DNA from 3 places in the Oleidesulfovibrio vietnamensis genome. Region 1 is predicted to be linked to each of the others. Evidence: predicted binding sites of a transcription regulator. Region 1 holds the regulator's gene; each other region holds the start of a gene.

What was found. The regulator sigma-54, encoded in region 1, starts transcription at its own class of promoters, with help from an activator protein. The targets are predictions, from matches to a motif close to CTGGCACGGNNNNTGCTT.
Region 2: a site for sigma-54 is predicted at 3,158-3,175, ahead of ACZ5D1_RS14155 (YbjQ family protein). Genes of this name have one in related genera too.
Region 3: a site for sigma-54 is predicted at 3,419-3,436, ahead of flgB (flagellar basal body rod protein FlgB). Genes of this name have one in related genera too.

The regions. Positions count from the first base shown of each region.
Region 1 is NZ_AP042419.1:2,055,796-2,061,838, forward strand. It holds gene rapZ (RNase adapter RapZ) at 1-644, opposite strand, end outside; gene ACZ5D1_RS09340 (PTS sugar transporter subunit IIA) at 706-1,155, opposite strand; gene hpf (ribosome hibernation-promoting factor, HPF/YfiA family) at 1,159-1,701, opposite strand; gene rpoN (RNA polymerase factor sigma-54) at 1,753-3,177, opposite strand; gene lptB (LPS export ABC transporter ATP-binding protein) at 3,370-4,092, opposite strand; gene ACZ5D1_RS09360 (LptA/OstA family protein) at 4,093-4,632, opposite strand; gene lptC (LPS export ABC transporter periplasmic protein LptC) at 4,619-5,233, opposite strand; gene ACZ5D1_RS09370 (KdsC family phosphatase) at 5,234-5,755, opposite strand; gene kdsA (3-deoxy-8-phosphooctulonate synthase) at 5,745-6,043, opposite strand, start outside.
Region 2 is NZ_AP042419.1:3,146,251-3,152,293, reverse strand. It holds gene ACZ5D1_RS14170 (hybrid sensor histidine kinase/response regulator) at 1-1,344, opposite strand, end outside; gene ACZ5D1_RS14165 (hypothetical protein) at 1,483-2,004, shown strand; gene ACZ5D1_RS14160 (HDOD domain-containing protein) at 2,031-3,089, shown strand; gene ACZ5D1_RS14155 (YbjQ family protein) at 3,252-3,593, shown strand; gene ACZ5D1_RS14150 (YbhB/YbcL family Raf kinase inhibitor-like protein) at 3,789-4,250, opposite strand; gene ACZ5D1_RS14145 (molybdopterin biosynthesis protein) at 4,247-6,043, opposite strand, start outside.
Region 3 is NZ_AP042419.1:414,129-420,171, forward strand. It holds gene fliG (flagellar motor switch protein FliG) at 1-472, opposite strand, end outside; gene fliF (flagellar basal-body MS-ring/collar protein FliF) at 507-2,126, opposite strand; gene fliE (flagellar hook-basal body complex protein FliE) at 2,167-2,496, opposite strand; gene flgC (flagellar basal body rod protein FlgC) at 2,512-2,952, opposite strand; gene flgB (flagellar basal body rod protein FlgB) at 2,952-3,362, opposite strand; gene ACZ5D1_RS01825 (tetratricopeptide repeat protein) at 3,728-4,291, shown strand; gene ACZ5D1_RS01830 (NAD-dependent epimerase/dehydratase family protein) at 4,480-5,505, opposite strand; gene ACZ5D1_RS01835 (acetyltransferase) at 5,712-6,043, shown strand, end outside.

The DNA.
Region 1 (6,043 bases):
GGGTCTTTACCTGAAAGCGCCTTTAATTTTGCGTCGAAGTACGGATTGGGCAGAAAGCGCAGGTCGAAAACCATGTCGGCGTCGGAAGGGACACCGTATTTGAACCCGAAGGTAATCAGGTTGACGCGCAGACTTCTCAAGCTGCCTCCAAGCGAACTCCATTTTTTTTGTACAATGCGCCGCAGGTCGTGAATGGAGAATTCTGAGGTATCGAGAATAAGGTCTGCACGTTCACGCACCGGAGCCAGCAGATTCCGTTCATGTTCAACGGCGGCCTCTAGCCCCAGGTCGCCGCCTTCCAGAGGATGAGGTCTGCGTGTGGTGGCAAAACGCCGTACCAGAGTATCACTGTCGGCTTCCAGATAGATGATGCGGGGAGAAACCCCCATCTTTTCCAGCCGCATAAGTGCGCCTTCGAATTCATCCAGAAAATCGAACTGGCGCAGGTCCATGCCCAGCACCACGCCGCGGTAGCGCCCCATGGCATCACGTGCAAGATGTTCCAACAGGTCGGCCACTACCCCCACCGGCAGCCCGTCTATGGTAAAAAAGCGCAAGTCCTCGAATACATTGAGCACCGTGCTTTTGCCCGCGCCGGAAAGTCCTGTGACTATAAGAACCGGCAGACTTTCACTCTTTTTCACGGCGCAACCCCTTTTCCTACCTTTTAGACAGAGCGGCACCACCGGCGTCCGCCCCTTTCCGTTACGCCTTCTGCAAAAGCTCCCACAAGGTATCTTCCGAATCTGCCTGAGCAAATTCAGCTCTGAATTCTTTGTCTTTCAGCAGACGCGAAATCTGTGCGAGAATGCGCAGATGCATGCCGGCCACCTGTTCTGGAGCAAGAACAAGAAAGAATACGTTACACAGCTTGTAATCAAGCGCTTCAAAATCAAGCCCTTCAGAACTGCGACCGACCACCAGCACGATGTGGTCAAGCCCCTCCACCTTGCCGTGCGGTATGGCTATGCCGTCACCGATGCCGGTTGTTCCCAGATTTTCACGGTCCTGCAGAATGCGGACCACGGTATTCTGATCCAGTTCCGGATATTTTTGGATGACCGGTTTCACAAGTTCCGCCAGCACCTCAGTTTTGGTGCTGGCGGAAAGCTCATGAATTATGAGGTCTTTATCCAGGTATTCACCCAGTTTCATTTTTTAGAATCCCGGATCGATCAGCCCGAAGTCTCCGTCCTTGCGACGGTAGATGACATTCACGCGGTTGTTCTGCGCGTTTTTGAAAACGAGAAACTCGTAATCCAGCGCCTCAAGCTGCATGGCAGCTTCATCAATATGCATGGGTTTGGGATCAATCTCATCAGTTTCAATGATGGTGCGCTCGCGCACGCCGTCATTGTCTTTGTAATTGAACACATCCATACGCACGCTGTCATCACTGCTGGAACGGCGCCGATCCTTAGTCTTTTCTGCGTGTTTCTTGACCTGTGCTTCCAGCTTATCCAGCACAAGATCAATAGTGGCATACATATCCTCGCTCTGCTCCACTGCAGAGAGATTCAACCCCTCGCCCGTGCATTGTACTTCCGCCTTGTGCCGGAATTTATCAACGCTCAACAGAACCTGTAACTCAAGGTTTTCTGACTTATTCAAAAAGCGTCCGAGCTTTTCAAAACGGCGGTTGGCATACTTTTTCAAGTGATCGGAAGGCTCGAAGTTCTTGAAAGTGAAAGCGATGTTCATAAAAACCTCCAGAGATTCAGTATCAGGCATTTCTGCCGGAAATCCTTTGGCCTAAAATACAGCTTTTCGTTTCGAAGAAGAAGGGATTCCCATAGCTGTACGATACTTCGCCACGGTTCTTCGAGCAATATTGACTTGCAACTTTTCTTTAAGAATTTCTCCGATCTTTTCGTCACTGAGCGGTTCTTTAGGATTTTCTTCAGAAATCAGGTTCTTTATCAGCGCTTTCACACTTTCAGAACCTACCTCTGTTCCGTCGTTTAACGCCAGTGCACTGTTAAAGAAATACTTAAGCTCCACAATACCATGGGGGGTAGCCACATACTTGTTTGTTGTAATACGGCTGACGGTTGATTCGTGCATTCCTATGTCGTCCGCTATATCCTTGAGAATAAGCGGGCGAAGCCGGGATACGCCTTCCTCGAAAAAACCCCTCTGATATTTAATAATGCTCTCAACTACTTTGTACAGGGTTCGCTGCCGTTGATAAAGGCTTTTTATAAGCCACGAGGCGGAGCGCATTTTTTCCTGCACGTAGTCCTTTTCTTTATCAGTGGTGCCCTTGACGCCTTCTTTATAAAATTCACTCAGCTGGAGATGTGGCAGGCCGTCTTCGTTCAGCAGGATGATAAAATCATCCTCGCTTTTATACACGTAGACATCGGGGCTGACATACGCGGGCTGTTCGTTACCGAAGCGGGAGCCCGGCATGGGGTCAAGAGTCTGGATAAGGTCAAGATATTCTTTAAGGTCGTCCATTCCCAGACGATATTTTCTGAGAAGAGGCTTGTACCGTCGTTTTTCCAGGTCTTCCAGATGATCGCGGATCAGCTCGACAAGCACAGGGTCGCGGTCGTATCCAAGCACTTCGACCTGAACCAGAAGGCATTCCTGCGGAGTACGCGCCGCTATGCCCACGGGATCAAGCCGCTGCAGCAGATGCAGCGTTTCTTCCACCTCTGCCGTACCGGCACCGGCCATTTCCGCCACGTTTTCCACCGTCGCCTGCAGATACCCCGCAGGCGAAAGGTTGCCGATTATGACTTCTGCTATGTCCAGCTGTTTTTCCGTGGCGGAAGACAAGCGCAGCTGCCAGCTGAGATGCCCTTCCAGCGTGGGGCTGGATGAAAAACGAGCCTCAAAGGCGGTCATCTCTTCCGGCACTTCCGCGTCGCGTCCGCCTGCCTGTTTGCCGGTACTGGCAAAATCGCCAAGATAGTTTTCCCAGTCGGCATTCTTTACCAATTCCTGACGGAAAGGGTCGGCTTCTTCTGCTCTCGGGGCTCTCTCTTCAGCCTGAGAGACTGGGCGCTCTTCCTGTGTTTCTTCAAGAAACGGGTTTTCCAGCAGTTCCTGCTGAACGGTTTCAACGAGCTCGACGCGTGAAAGCTGCAACAGTTTGATCGCCTGCTGAAGCTGGGGCGTCATCACAAGCTGCTGAGCGAGTTTAAGCTGCTGTCGTAACTCTAAAGCCATTGTTCAACCGAATCCTTAAGATTATAAAAGCTGAATATATTTTGTTTTTATTGCTCAGAGAATATCAAAGCCCTGATACCGGAGACAGCGGAAACGTATATTCCGTTCTGTTATCCAAAAATCATTCCAAAATACATTCCATGACTCTTTTCTGCCACATATATCTGTGTGATGCAACCGGAGCCGGGGGACTTACAGGCAGAAGCCCTCTCCCAGATAGACACTGCGGGCCTTGGGATCGGCCACAATGGCTTCCGGAGTGCCTTCCAGAATGACCCTTCCTTCGTAAACGAGATAAGCCCTGTCGCAGATATTCAATGTTTCACGCACATTATGATCAGAGATCAACACCCCGATACCTTTGTCGCGCAGTTTTTTGATTATTTCCTGAATATCATCCACGGCCAGAGGATCAATGCCGGCAAACGGTTCATCAAGCAGGATGAACTTCGGGGCGCGGATGAGGGCCCGGGCGATTTCCAGCCGCCGCCGTTCACCGCCGGACAGGTGCATGGCGTATGAATCGGCGATGTGGGTGATGCCGAACTCTTCAAGCAGTTCCTGCGCTCTTGCCTGCTGAGCTTTTTTGCTCAATCCCACATGTTCCAGAATCATCTGCAGATTCTGAGTGACAGTGAGTTTTTTAAAAACAGAACTTTCCTGAGGCAGATAGCTCAAACCGATACGGGCGCGTTCATGCAGCGGCCAGTCGGATATGCTCAGGTCATCCAGCTGCACCTCGCCGGCATTGGGCTTTACAATGCCTATGAGCATATAAAATGTCGTGGTCTTGCCCGCGCCGTTGGGGCCCAGCAGGCCGACAATTTCCCCCTGTTTCACATTCAGGGAAACGCCGCAGACCACTTCGCGCGAACCGTATTGCTTGCGCAACCCTGTAGCCTGAATGACCGCCATTTACTTCTTCATCCTTTTGGGGGCGGAAAAAACCGCATTGACGGGCTTACCAGGCGCGCCCAACACTTCACTTCTGTTCTCGTTCACATAAAACCTGATTTCCTGCCCGCCGATACTGTTGCCCTCGTCGCGAAGTACGGGGTCTCCTTCCATCACAAGCAGTCCTTCCGAAACCTTGTAGGTGGCCTTGCGGCATTCTCCCGATTTCGTCAGCTGCTTCATGCGTACATTACCTTCGGCCACCAGCCTGTTGATCTGGCCGGCGTCAATGGCAGGGCCTTCGGCGTCGTTTTGCTTCGCGGCGGCACTGGCGTTCTTGTCCAGATAGACGGAGATGGAGTCCGCCCACAGTTCAAACTCACCGCGCTGCACGTACACATCCTGTTCAAAAATGATCAGCTGGGCGTTGGCGTCATAAGTCATGGTCTTAGATGTGATGGAGGTGGGAATATCCTCTGCCGCGGTGGCGGGGGCGGCCTGCAAAACCAGACAGGCAAGCAGCACCATAATCATGTGGCCTGTTATGCTAATTCTGTTCATGACGTTTTTCTCCTCGGGCTAAGCCGCTGAAGCCGTCTTCAAGGTACAGAACCATGTCAACGCTTCCGCGGGCTTTAATGACGTTAGTGTCCAGCAGCCACAGCACGTCATGCATGGTACCGTTCATGGCGCCGGTTTCAAACCATACCTTTTCGGGCATGGTCAGTTCACGGGAGCTGCCAAGGTAGGTCAGCAGAGATGTTTTAAGCATTTTGTCTGTCTGCACCAGAACCACATCGTCCCACAGACGCATGGACTGGCTGCTCTGCTTTATTTCGCCCCAGCGCGCTTTAACACTCAGGTTGTCGTTTTGTTTTTCAAGAAAATAGACAATGTCGGGCTGCTTGATGCGTACAGTGTCGCCCTGCTGGTCATAAAACGCTTTTTCAGCTTCCAGCGTCCACAGTTCGCGTCCTTTTTCGCCCTGCTTCAGGCGCACACCCGACAGCGCCAGATCGACATTACCTTCCACGGCAGGCTGGGCATCGGTCAGAGAGCGTCGCACTTCACTGACCTGACGTGCCCCCATGGCCGCATACAACAGCAGGCCGGCGAGCAGAATCAGCATACCGGCGACCCAGTACATTCTGCGGCGGGACATCTAGGAAGACCACTCCCTGAGCATGGGAGCCAGTTTGTTCTGGGCATCAAGGATAAAACGTACAGCTTCGCGCACGGCGCCATGGCCTCCCGTGGCGGTGGTGACATATTTGGCCACGGCCTTTACCTCCGGCTGGGCGTTGGCCACTGCCATGGGCAGCCCCACAAGATTGAGCGGGGCCAGATCCACCCAGTCATCGCCCAGAAAAGCGGCCTGCTCCGGTTTGAGAGCATATTTTTCAAGCAATCCCTGCATGACGTCCAGCTTGTGCGTGAAGCCCGCATGGTAGTCCTCTATGCCCAGCCCGCGCACACGCTCGGCCACGGCTTCAGAGTCAAGACCGGTAATCACGGCCACGACAAGCCCTGCTGACTGAGCCATCTTGATTCCCAGCCCGTCCTGCACATTGAAGCGCTTGGCCACCCTGCCGTCACCAAAATAGTACAGACCGCCGTCTGTCAGCACCCCGTCCACATCCAGAACAAGCAGGCGGATGTTGGCGGCCAGCTCTTTAACACGCATAGTCAATACTCCAGATGCTCTTCAGATCTCCTACAAGATCGCTCAGGCGCCCCGCGGGCCAGCTGTTGGGGCCGTCGCACAGCGCCTTGTCGGGGTCGGGATGACATTCCAGAAAAACACCGTTTGCACCTGCTGCCACAGCTGCGCGGGCCAGCGCCGGAACATGCCTTCTGTCTCCTCCGGAGCAGGAACCCTGCCCGCCCGGAAGCTGTACGGAATGGGTGGCATCGAAAATTACAGGAACATTCAGGCTGCGCATGATGGAAAAAGAGCGGAAATCGACCACAA
Region 2 (6,043 bases), 1.1 Mb from region 1:
GCCCAGCAGGCTCTGGCGGTCCACCCCGAAAAAGTCTTCAAACGCTTTGTTGCACTGCAGAAAACTGCCCGTGGTGTCCTTGGTGAAGATGGGCAGGGGAATGGTATCCATAAGCAGCCGCAGAAAAGACAGCTGATCTTTGATTTTCTGCTCCACACGGCGCTTTTCCAGTATGTTCATCACCAGCACCACCAGAATGACGGAAAGCAGCACCATGGAGATGATGATGGTCCAGAAAACCTGCTTGTTCAGCTCATAGAAGCGGCTGGGCTCGTTGATCAGACGTGCGCCTGCGGGCAGCTGTTCCTGCGTGATGAACAGACGGCGCAGCTCATTGTAGTCAAAGATAAATGCTTCGCTGTCTGCGGCTTCGGGGTCGGACATGATGGGAATGTCGTCCACCGGTGTGCCGTCCAGCACCTGCATGGCCATGCGCGCGGCCACCATGCCGTGGCGCACGCCGGAAATCAGCTTGCCGCCCACAATGCCGTGGCCCAGCAGAAATTCCCAGTTGGAATAAAGGGGCGCGTCGGAATTGGCATGAACTTTTTCCAGCAGTTCCTGCGCGGAATAAAACTGGCCGTCGATGTCGCGGTACATGGGGATGAAGTAGAAAAATGTGTCCGGCCCCTGATGACGCACTTTGTTCAGCATGTCTTCCAGCCGGTACTCGTACCAGAATTCAACTTCCAGCTTGTCCTGCACCACGGGCAGTGCTTTTTTGATCTGGTTGCTGATGGCCACGCCGGTTACCGACGTATCGCCGATGACGACCATGCGTTTCATCTGCGGGTGCAGCCGCATGGCCAGCTCAAGGTTGGCGGCCACGTCGTATTCTTCTGTAACGCCGGAATATCCTTTAAGAGACAGACCTTCGCGGTGGAAGTCGTTCAGTCCGCTGAAAATCACGGGAACCCCGGGAAAGAGCGTGTCGCGGAACTGCTGCAGAAAGTTGAATGAGATATTGTCGGAAGATATTATGACATCAAAATGCTTGCCGCGGAATTTATCGCGGTACAATCTGAAGAGGGTCTGCACGGTGTCTTCATAATGAAACTTTTTCGAGTCCATGTATTCGACCTGCAGCACGATGTTATATCTGTCCTGCGCGGCAAAGACATCCTTGACCCCTTCCAGAATCTTGTCCGACCACGAATACCCGTTGTGGTATGAATTGAGAAAAAGAACGTTGCGCCGTCTGTCCTGCTGGGCACAGGCGGTGGAGACCCAGAATACGGTAACAAGCAGGAACAGCACAAACACCGCCGTTGCGCAGACTGCACGGCGCGGCGTGGCCGGCTGGCATGGTGCGTGCCGGAAAACATGGTTTGCGGTTCTGGTCATATGGAAAAATATGCTGCATGCCGCAGGCGTTCTGGGGTATTGAGTGGGGAACCAATCTACGTGCGGGCGGGTTTCCCGTCAAGCACAGCAAAAAAGGTCACTTGCAACCGGTGATGATATTCCTGTAGGAACTGGGTTATGTTTGGAAAAAACTCTTCCGATGTCTTTCCTGCGGCCATCAATGTGCTGGATATCGACCCCGATGCCGACTCCATCCGGCAGGAGTACGAGTACATGCTGAGCGTGCTGGAAACAGGCGCAGAGGTGTGGAAAAGCCTGCAGGGGCAGTTTGCCGTGCTTAACCAGCGGACACAGTCGGTGTTTGCCATCGGGGCGCTGCTTATTTCGGTGACGGGCTTTTCGGGCCATCGCATGGTGGCGGCCGGAGTGCTGAGCGGCATTCCCCTTATCATCGGATTACTGTTTGTGCTGGCCAGTCTGGGCACGGCGTTGTTCGGGGTGACGCGCCTGCACTGGATATCGGCCATGCGACGCGGCACCCGTGCGGAAAGCATGCGGCTGGTCATTGCCATGCGTAACAGAAAAACACTGCTTTTTCTGCGTTCGCTCAAATGTATGCTCATCGGCATGGTCTGGTATGTCGGCGCGGTCATCAACTATCTGTATCAGGCTTCAGCGGGCACAATGCCCCTTTTGTAACGAACTGCCCACGCACGGAGATCAGCGTGAACGAAACCTCACACTCTCTGGAATATGAGGCTTTTATCGAGGAAGCGCGTCATGTGGTGGAGGCCCGTTTCGGCCACACGGGGACAACCGGCGAGGTGCCCCGTCTGCTGCTGCGTCACGGCACGGTGCGCATGGCCAGAGACATGGCCCGCGGAATACGTCCCTGTCAGGTGAAGATGCCTGATGTCTCCGGCCTGCAGTACGGCGATTTTGCCCCGCTGGACCCGCTGGCGCTGCTGCGTGACGAGGTTAAACTGCCGTCGCTGCCGGCGGTGGTGGCCGAACTGCGCGATGTGCTTTCCAGCCAGAACAGTTCCGCGGCTGACGTGGCGCGGGTGATCAGCCGCGATGCGGGGCTGTCGGCATTTCTGCTGCGCATGGTCAACAGCGCTTTTTACAGCTTTCCTTCGCGTATAGACACGGTATCGCGTGCCGTGGCGCTGGTGGGGCGGCAGCAGCTGTCAACACTGGCGCTGGGTGTCATGGTCATAGGGGCCATGCGCGATCTGCCCGTGGCGCATCTTGATCTGTCGCTTTTCTGGCAGCACAGCATCGCCTGTGCCGTGGTGGCCGGCCAGCTGGCAGAGGCTGCGGGCATGGAGGAGCCGGAACGCTTTTTTGTGGCCGGTCTGCTGCATGATATAGGCAGACTTGCGGTGTTCAGCCTGTTACCCGACCGTGCGGCGGCCATTCTTTCCATGTGCAGCGATTACGGCATGCCGGCGCAGGACGCCGAACTGCGGGTGCTGGGTTTTGACCATGCCACGCTGGGAGGCATGTTGCTGCGCAAGTGGAATTTTCCCATGTCGCTGGTTTTTTCCACCCTGCATCATCATGTGCCGGAACGGAGTGTCCGCCATGTGGAGCCTGCGGTGGTTCATGTGGCGGATGTGGTGGTGAAGGGACTGGGCATAGGTGTAAGCGGCATGCACCAGCTGCCGGGATTCAAGGAAGATGCGTGGCAGCGTCTGGGGGTCTCTGTGGCGGTGCTGGAACAGCTTATTGACGGGCTGGAAGAGCGTCTGCGCGATACTTCGTCGCTGCTGCTCGAATAGGCGTCGGTTTTCCGGCACATGGTGAAGGGTCTTTTTGTTACTGCGCTGTAAATATTGAATTAAATTGAATGGCAGAACCTTTGCATAGCAACGGGTACGAATACAATACTGTACCCGCCGCTGCGGCAGAAGCGGAACGCGGCGGTGTGAAGGAGGCCTTTCATGTTGTTTCTGCTTGGCGGTAATGAAAAAAAGAGCAAAAAGCCCGAGCCGCGCTGTGTCGAAAACGTCGAGGTTGTCAAGGAACTGTTCCGCAACGGGCGTTTTCCCGTGGTGACCACGGAAAGTATGGAAGGCCGGACCATCGGCAAGGTGCTGGGATTGGTGGCCTGCCGCGCCTATGACTCCGAAGAGGCTTTTTTCGGTATGGCTGCGCGTGCCGTGAACAAAGGAGCTCAGGCCATTGTGGGCTATCAGGAAAACGTGGCCTTTCATCCCGACGGCAGCAAATTTTTTTCCTGTTACGGCACTGCGGTACAGTTTGAAAAAGGCAGAAGAGCCTAGCGGGTATGTGCGCCGCAACGCGGGGCGACATGCCGGTGCCGGAGTTTCTGCCGGAATTTTTGCCGGTGCCCCACGCGGCATAAAAGCCGCCGGTCATCTGACCGGCGGCTTTTTTATATCATTCCGTGGTGCGTTCACCGGCTGTTTTTCCGGACGCGTATCCGGCCGCAGGTTCTGCGCCAGCTGCCGCAGGAGTTATGCGGTATGGGCGCTGCCGACCACGGTTGTCAGACACGCTTCGGAAATAATATGGCCTTCCATGGCGCGAACCAGCTGCCCCCGCGCAATGCCCGCCTTCAGCGAAAGGCGGCTGTCAAGCGCATACAGCCTGTAGTATACCCGTCTGGGATGACAGGATGGCTGCGGGGCATCGTATCTACAGTTGCCTCTGGTGTTGATACCGTGAGCGGCCCCTTTGAGCGGGGCAAAATCGTCGGCGATGCCGGCCTCAAGCGACCGCAGGTCTGCGGGCAGATTATACAGCATCCACAGCGTGGCCGTGCCGCCGTCGGCATCGGGGTCGTCGCACAGCAGCACAAAAGATGCCGTGCCTTCCGGCACATCTTCCCACGCAAGAGGCGGTGATTCTCCGCCGTGTTGCGGGTTGGCCGCGGGCAGCAGTTCACCTTGTTCGAATATGGGACTTTTCAGTTTCATCTGCCGTGTTCTCCCAGTGCGGTACCGGCCTGCATGACCTGTCCGGTGAGTGTTGTCTCGTATCCGCCCAGCGCTTCTATGCGTGCCAGAAAAGCGGGCGAGCCCAGCAGCTGCATGACGGCCATGACGCGCGGGTCTTCCATGAACTGTTCGGGGATAAGCAGGTCGTAGCGTTCGCGCGCCAGCGGAACAAAATCCAGCCCCAGCGCTTTGGCGGCGGCCCGTATGCCCAGCCCGCAGTCGGCACTGCCGGTCAGCACATTGGCTGCCACGGCCATGTGGGTGTATTCTTCCTTGCCGTAGCCGCGGATTGCATCGGACTGCAGCCCGCATTGCTTCAGGTGCCAGTCAAAAAGTATGCGGGTACCTGCGCCGCGCTGTCTGTTGATGAAGCGCAGCCCTTGCCGGGCCACGTCTTCTATGCCGCGGATGTTGTGGGGGTTGCCCGCCGGTACGATGAAACCCTGATGCCGTATGGCAAGATTGATCAGTACGGCGGGTGTTTCCGGCAGGTATTTGCGGATGAACGGCATATTGTAGTCGCCCGAATCGGGGTCGAACAGATGCACTCCGGCCATGTGGCACGAGCCGTTTTTGACCGCCATGATGCCGCCCATGCTGCCCACATGGCTGGAGGCGAGACGGCATGGGGTGTCCAGTCCCATCAGTTCATCGGCCAGCGCGTCCAGCGTGTTGTCGTGGCTGCCCACACATACCAGAGTACGTTCCAGCGCCGTGCGCGATACCATAAGCTCGGCAGGTACGGACTGCCCCTGTTCGAGACCTTCGGCGTTGGCGGGTATGCGTGTGACGGCCTGTGCCCGCGACAGCGTGGTGATGCAGCCTGCCCCGCGTCCCAGCGGAGTGGCCATGTATTTGTGTCCTACGCGTCCCACGGAAAGGCGCAGAAATTCTTCCACTCCCAGCTTGGAGGGGACTTTGCGCGTCATTTCCACGGTGACGCTTTCGCGGCGGGGTGCCTCGCCGCGTCCCAGCCAGGCTATGAGCGGGGCGAGCAGTTCTTCAAAACAGATGACCGAGCTTACAGGATAGCCCGGTGCACCTGCCACCAGCCGTCCCTTGCACAGCCCCAGCAGTGAAGGTTTGCCGGGCATGGCGGCTATGCCGTGCACCAGCACTTCACCCAGTGCCGCAATGGTGGCGCGTGTGTAATCCTTGCTGCCTGCCGACGAACCGGCACAGATGACCGTCAGGTGCACGTTGTCGTCCAGCGAAGCGGTAACCGCCTGCCGGATGACTTCGGGAACGTCGGGCACCGGTGCCACCCTTTCCACTTCGCAGCCCAGGCCGCGCGCCAGAGTGGCCAGCACCTGTGAATTGCTTTCAATGACCTGCCCGGGACCGGGTTCCGGACGTGCCGTGAAGTCCAGCACTTCGTCTCCGGTGGGGATAATGCGGACTCTGATGCGTTCATACACCCGTACTTCCCATATGCCGCCGGAAAGCAGCGTGCCCACGTCGTATGCGGTCAGGGTGTGCCCCTGCGGAAAAAGCAGTTCCGTCGCCACGATGTCTTCACCGATGCGGCGTACATGCTGCCACGGAAAGGCGGGTGCTTCTATGGAGATGCTTTGCGGGGCGGTGCTGTCGGGCAGGGCGGCAACCACATTTTCAATCATGATAACGGCATCGGCACCTTCGGGCAGCGGGTGTCCCGTGTTGACCGCCACGGCGTGTCCGGCCTGCAGCGGCCCTTCGGTCCGGGCGGTCTGCACCTGCAGCGTCACCGCCGCATCTTCGCGCGCGGCAAAGGTGTCGTCGGCGCGCACGGC
Region 3 (6,043 bases), 1.6 Mb from region 1:
CTTCCATCAGCATGTCTTCGGGCACTGCTTCCAGTTTGGCAAGGCGCATCAGCACTTCGGGGCGCACACCTGCCGGCAGGTTGCTGATAAGCTCGGCGGCCTGTTCGGCATGCAGGTGTCCCAGAATGAGCGCCAGCGTCTGCGGGTGTTCGTTGCGCAGTATCTGGGCCAGAATACGCGGGCTGACGTTTTCCAGTTCTCTGAAAGGAGCCGGGCCGGTATCCAGCGACAGCGCGTCCATGATGTACTTGGCCGTATCGCTGTCGAGGTTTTTCATCAGCATGCGTTTTACCGCGTCTTCGCCGCCCATTATCAGCTCCTTGCCGGTGACAAGGGCGTAATGGAATTCGCGCAGCACCTCTTCAACCTCTTCCTTGGGCACGGTGTCCAGTTCGACCATGGCCTTGGATATGGCCGTGATCTCAGACCGGTCCAGCCTTTTGAAGACTTCAGAGGTGAACTTGTCCCCCATGGCAAGGAGGAGAATCGCGGTCTTACGGGGACCCTTAAGCTGCTCCGCCAACTTTGGCTCCTTCGCTGTCCTTCAGCCAGCTTTTCAGAATACCCACTGCCTGTTCCATGTTCTGTTCGGAAAGCTGCAGCGCATGGGCTTTGATATCGTCGATTTTTTTCAGGGCGTCCATGGCGTCCATGTCTTCTTCGCCCTCGATAAGGGCCAGACGCTCTTCGCCGGTGGGCAGACCTTCCAGGCCTTCGACCACTTCACCTTCGACCTTGGGCCGTATGAGGGCCAGAACCACGGGCCGCACCACCATGACGAGGAAGAGGAAGACCAGCAGCGCGTTCAGCAGGGGTTTACCCAGTCGCAGCGCGTAGTCCATGATGACTTCGGCCAGCGACATGTAGGTGTCGGCTTCCGGCCCGCCAAAGGATATGCTGCTGACTTCCAGCACATCGCCGCGGGCACGGTCGAACCCGACGGCACTGGCCACCAGCTGGCGGATGCGCGCCACCTCTTCGTCGCTGCGCGGCACATATGTCCATTCGCCCGTTTCTTCGTTCTTTTCATACGTGCCGTCGACGATAACCGCAACACTCAGCCGGTCAAGCTGCCCCACGGGAGCGATGATATTCTGTTCTTCTTCGTTTATTTCGTAGTTGGTGTTGCGGGTTTCACGGTTGGAGTCTTCCGTGCTGGTGCCGCCGGACATGCCGTCGCCGCGGAAGTTCGCTTCCGGCACGCCGGCATTGACGTTTGATGTGCCTTTGCGGGCCTCTTCGGTACGTATTTCGCTGCGTACCACAGAGCTTTCGGGGTCAAACAGCTTTTTGCGGATGGTTTTCTGCGAAAAATCAAGATCGGCATTGACCTTGGCAATGACTTTGCCCGGGCCGATGACAGGGTAGAGCAGCTCTTCGATCCGGCGTTCGAAATTCTGCTGCATGGTCAGCTTGTGTTCCAGCTGGGTGGAGGTCATGCCGTCAAGCGACTGTTCGTCTTTGGGGTAGTACAGAATCTTGCCCGAAGTGTCCGCCACGGAAATTTTGCCCTGGTCCAGCCCTTCCACAGACATGGTGACCAGATTGACGACGGCCTGCACGTCCTTTTCGTCCATCTTTTTGCCGTCCTGCAGCTTCAGCACCACAGAAGCGGAAGGCTGCATCTGCTCTTCGATGAACAGGCTGCGGTGCGGAATGACCAGATGTACGCGGGCGCTCTCCACAGCGGGAAATTCAGCTATGGTACGCGAAAGCTCGCCCTGCAGGGCGCGCTGGTAATTGATTTTCTGAACAAAATCAGTCTGACCGACCTTGATCTGGTCAAAAATTTCAAAGCCGACACCCTGTCCCACCACTGAACCTTCACCGGCAACCATAAGCCGCATGTCGTACACGCGGTCGGCGGGTACCATTATGGTGCTGCCGCCGTTATCCAGCCGGTACCTGACCTTCTGCGCCTGCAGCACGGTGACCACCCTGTTGGCGTCTTCCGGGGTAAGCTTGGAATACAGCACCCTGTAGTCGGGCTGATTTATCCAGAAGATAAGGCCGAAAAATATGCCCACCACGACCACAGTCAGGCCGACGATGAATACCCGCTGCGACATGCTGATGCGGGTCCAGAAAGTTTTTGCCTTATCCACGGCGGAATTGAGCGCGGTCATGTGTTTCTCCGGAAAAATAAGTAGCGGGAATCAGCCGGTTTTAGAACTGCATTTTGCTCAGTTCGCGGTACGCTTCCATCACTTTGTTGCGTACTGCGGATGTCATTTTTACGGCAACACTGGCCTTTTGCAGCGTTATCATCAGTTCGTGCACGTTCTGTGTTTCGCCGGAGGCGAACGACTGGATCATGGTGCTTTTTTCACTCTGCATGTCGTTCACTTTTTTTACCGAAGAGTTGATGGTGTCGCTGAAGGAGCGCTCCACTCTCGGTTCCGGCGTCAGTTTGCCCGACTGGATGCTGCGTTCTGCCTTGGTAAAGTTTGACAGCGCGTTGCTGTAGGCCTTCAGGCCGACACTCTGAATGGTCATGATGCGTTACCCCGCCTATGAACGGCCTATTTCCAGTGCCTTGGTGTACATGCTTTTGACAGCCTCGATGGTGGACACGCTGGCCTGATACCCGCGCTGCGAGGTCATCAGGTTGGCCATTTCCTCCACCACGTTGATGTCCGGGTATTTAACGTAGCCGTTGGCATCGGCGTCGGGGTGTCCGGGTTCGTACACCTGACGGAAAGGGCGGTTGTCGCGCACGATGTGTTGTACGCGCACCCCGCGCAGTTCGCGGTCAAGCGCGCTCTGCATATGCTTGCTGAAGGGGTCGTCCACCTCTGTGGCAGCCATGACAACGGCCTTGCGGCGGTATGGCCCGCCGCCTATGGTTCTGGTCGTCTTTGCGTTAGCCAGGTTCATGGAGGTTATGTTCATGCTCGTGCGTTCCGCACTGAGTGCCGATGCGCCGATGTCGAGTGCTGTCATGAAATCCATTATTTCTGCCCTGTCATGATGACGTCTTTAAGGCCCTGAAAGTTGCCTTTGATGATGGTGGAAAGCGTGTTGTACTGCAGGGTGTTCTTGGCCATCTTGGCCATTTCCTTGTCCAGATCGACCTGATCTTCGCCGTGGACGACACGCGGTCTGAACGCCTTGGTCCATTCCGGGCCGAAAGTCTCGGGGTCAAAGGTCGCCGGTACGTGCTTTTCATGGGTACGGGCTATCTTGCCTTCCGTACCCAGCGAAAGTGCTGCCTGCAGGTCTTTTTCAAAGTCCAGTTCGCGGGCCTTGTACCCGGGCGTGCGCACGTTCGCCATATTGCTCATGATGACGTTCTGGCGCTTGAGCTGCATGTCCATGACCTTGGCGGTCACTTCCATGTGCTGTCCGAAAAGTGTTTTCATGGTGTCTGCCTCCGATGAAGCCATGCGCCGGAAAGCCGGACGCTGCCATCTGCACAAAGCAAGGTGTGTTCCATGATTGTTAACTGTTTGAAAAATATATTTTAAATATGATTTCTGCGCAGTTTTGCGGCCATGGTGTCAATATTTGGTCACTGGTGACCGTCGCCGGCGGCAGAGGGGTTGCTCTTTTGGCGCACGGGGCGTATCTGCCTGTGATTCTGCAGGGTGGCACGGTTCCTGCTTGTTCCGTGGCAAAGGAAAAAAGTTCCCTGAACTCCGCGGGGTCGTGTCGGCCCGGAATTTGCTTAACTCTTGCAGCGGCAGAAAAAAGGGAACAGGTTGCCGTTTTCGAACGGAGGGGAACCATGAGCAATCATCTTGATTACGAGATCAACAAGGAACTGGGCGAGTGCTACCTGTTTATGGGTGAGCTGGATAAAGCCGAGGAATACTACCGCAAGGCTGCGGGCAGTAACGGTGTGCATCCTGACCCGTATCTGGGGCTGGCTACCATTGCCGTGCAGCGCGGGTTGTTTGACGATGCGCTGGTGCTGTACAAAAAAGCCGCCGATATCGAACCCGGCGACAAGGCACTGGCCGGCATGGGCCTGATTGAAATGGAACGCGGCGAAAATGAACCCGCTTTCAGCCATTTCGCGCAGGCGCTGGATATGAATCCGGCCAATATGATCGCCGTGCACGGTCTGGTGCAGCTTGGCTATGTGCTGGGCCGTATCGACGATGTCATTCCCAGACTGCATGCTTTTCTTGAAGTGGACCCTGCAAAGGACGCAGTGCGCGTTTCTCTGGCGGGTTGTTATATTTCCGTCGGCCGTACAGAGGACGCCGCAGGGCAGCTTGAAGAACTGCTGCGCCGCGACCCTGCCAACACGGCCGCGCAGGAACTGTACGCCACGCTGCACCGTTAGCGGCGTATGGTTCTTGTTTCCGGCTTTGCCGGATGAAAAATCTCCCCTCCCCATTGATTTTCCGGCCCTGACGCTGGCGCAACGGGCCGGAAAATCACCTTTTTGCGGGAAGAGGAAAATAAGAACAAAGCCACGCACGGGCCTATGGGCACCGTGCGTGGCTTTGTTCTTGTTATGCAGGCAGGCTGCTACAGGTTTGCTGCGTACCAGTCGCCGGAAATGCGCAGCCCCTGACGGACGGAAATCTGCGGATCATAGCCCAGCAGGGTGCGGGCACGGCTGATATCAGCCAGAGAGTGGCGCACGTCGCCCGCGCGGAAATCGCGGTACTGTGCTTCTTTTTCTGACGCATGCGGATTGTGGCGCGCCACTTCCTCGCGGATGAGGCCGTACAGTTCGGTCAGCGATGTGCGTTCTCCGAAGGCCACGTTGTATACAGTATTGGTTGCTTCGGGATCGGGAGCGGTGGCCGCCAGCAGGTTGGCCTGCACAGTGTTGTCTATGTGACAGAAGTCGCGGCTGGTTTCGCCGTCACCGTTTATGAATACTGGCTGGTCGCGCAGCAGACCGGCAAACCACAGCGGGATGACCGCGGCATAGGCGCCTTCAGGATCCTGACGTTTGCCGAATACGTTGAAATAGCGCAGTCCGGTGCATTCCATGCCGTAGGTTCTGGCAAAGACGTCTGCATACAGTTCGTTGACATACTTTGTAACGGCATACGGCGAAAGCGGCCTGCCGATGCGGTCTTCCTGCTTGGGCAGGTTGGGCTCGTCACCGTAGGTCGAGCTGGAAGCGGCGTAGACAAATCTGCGGACATCCGCATCGCGTGCGGCCACCAGCATGTTTACAAAGCCGTCGATGTTACAGGTATTGGTCAGCAGCGGGTCATCAATGGAACGCGGTACCGAACCGAGCGCAGCCTGATGCAGAACGTAGTCCGCGCCGGCGCACGCTTCGCGGCAGGTTTCCAGCGAGCGGATGTCACCTTCGATGAACCGGAAGCGGCTCCACTGTTCCGGAGTGACAGCGTCGCGCACCATGTCGAGGTTTTTTCTGTGTCCGGTCATGAAATTATCAAGACCGGTGACGGTCTGGCCGTGGCTGAGCAGGGTTTCAAGCAGGTTGGAGCCTATGAAGCCCGCCACGCCGGTTATGAGCCATGTGCGGGGAGCCTCCTGCAATTGACGGAGCAGTTCGGTATATCTGGACATGCGTTGTCTCCTGTCGGACGTGTGATGTGCCGGAGTTGCGGACACCTGCCGCAGGGCGTATGCTGCGGACTCTGCTGTATCTTCCGGCTGCCTCCTTCCGCGTCCTTGAGCGCCGGAGGGAAGCACGGTCTTGTTCCGGCGACTGATACACCATTACGGGCGCTGCGTCCATTCACTGCATTTTCTGTACTGGCGGTTGGATTATCATGGATTCACTTGTTCTTTTTGGTGCGGGCGGCCACGGCAAAGTGCTGCTTGATGCGGCGCGTGCCGGCGGCGGGCGTGTGCTTTTCTGCGCGGACGATGATGCGGCACGTGCCGGAACGGTTTTCTGCGGTCTGGAAGTGAAACCGGCCGCGCAGCTGGGCAGTTTTTGCAATTGCGGCAACGTCGCACTGCTGAACGGCATCGGGTATGTGGGCGGCCGCAATGTGCGGGCACATGTCCATGCCCGTCTGACAGCCGGGGGCTGGCGTTTTGCGACGGTGTGTCATCCGGCGGCCGTCATAGCGCAGGATGCCGTGCTGGCGGATGGCGT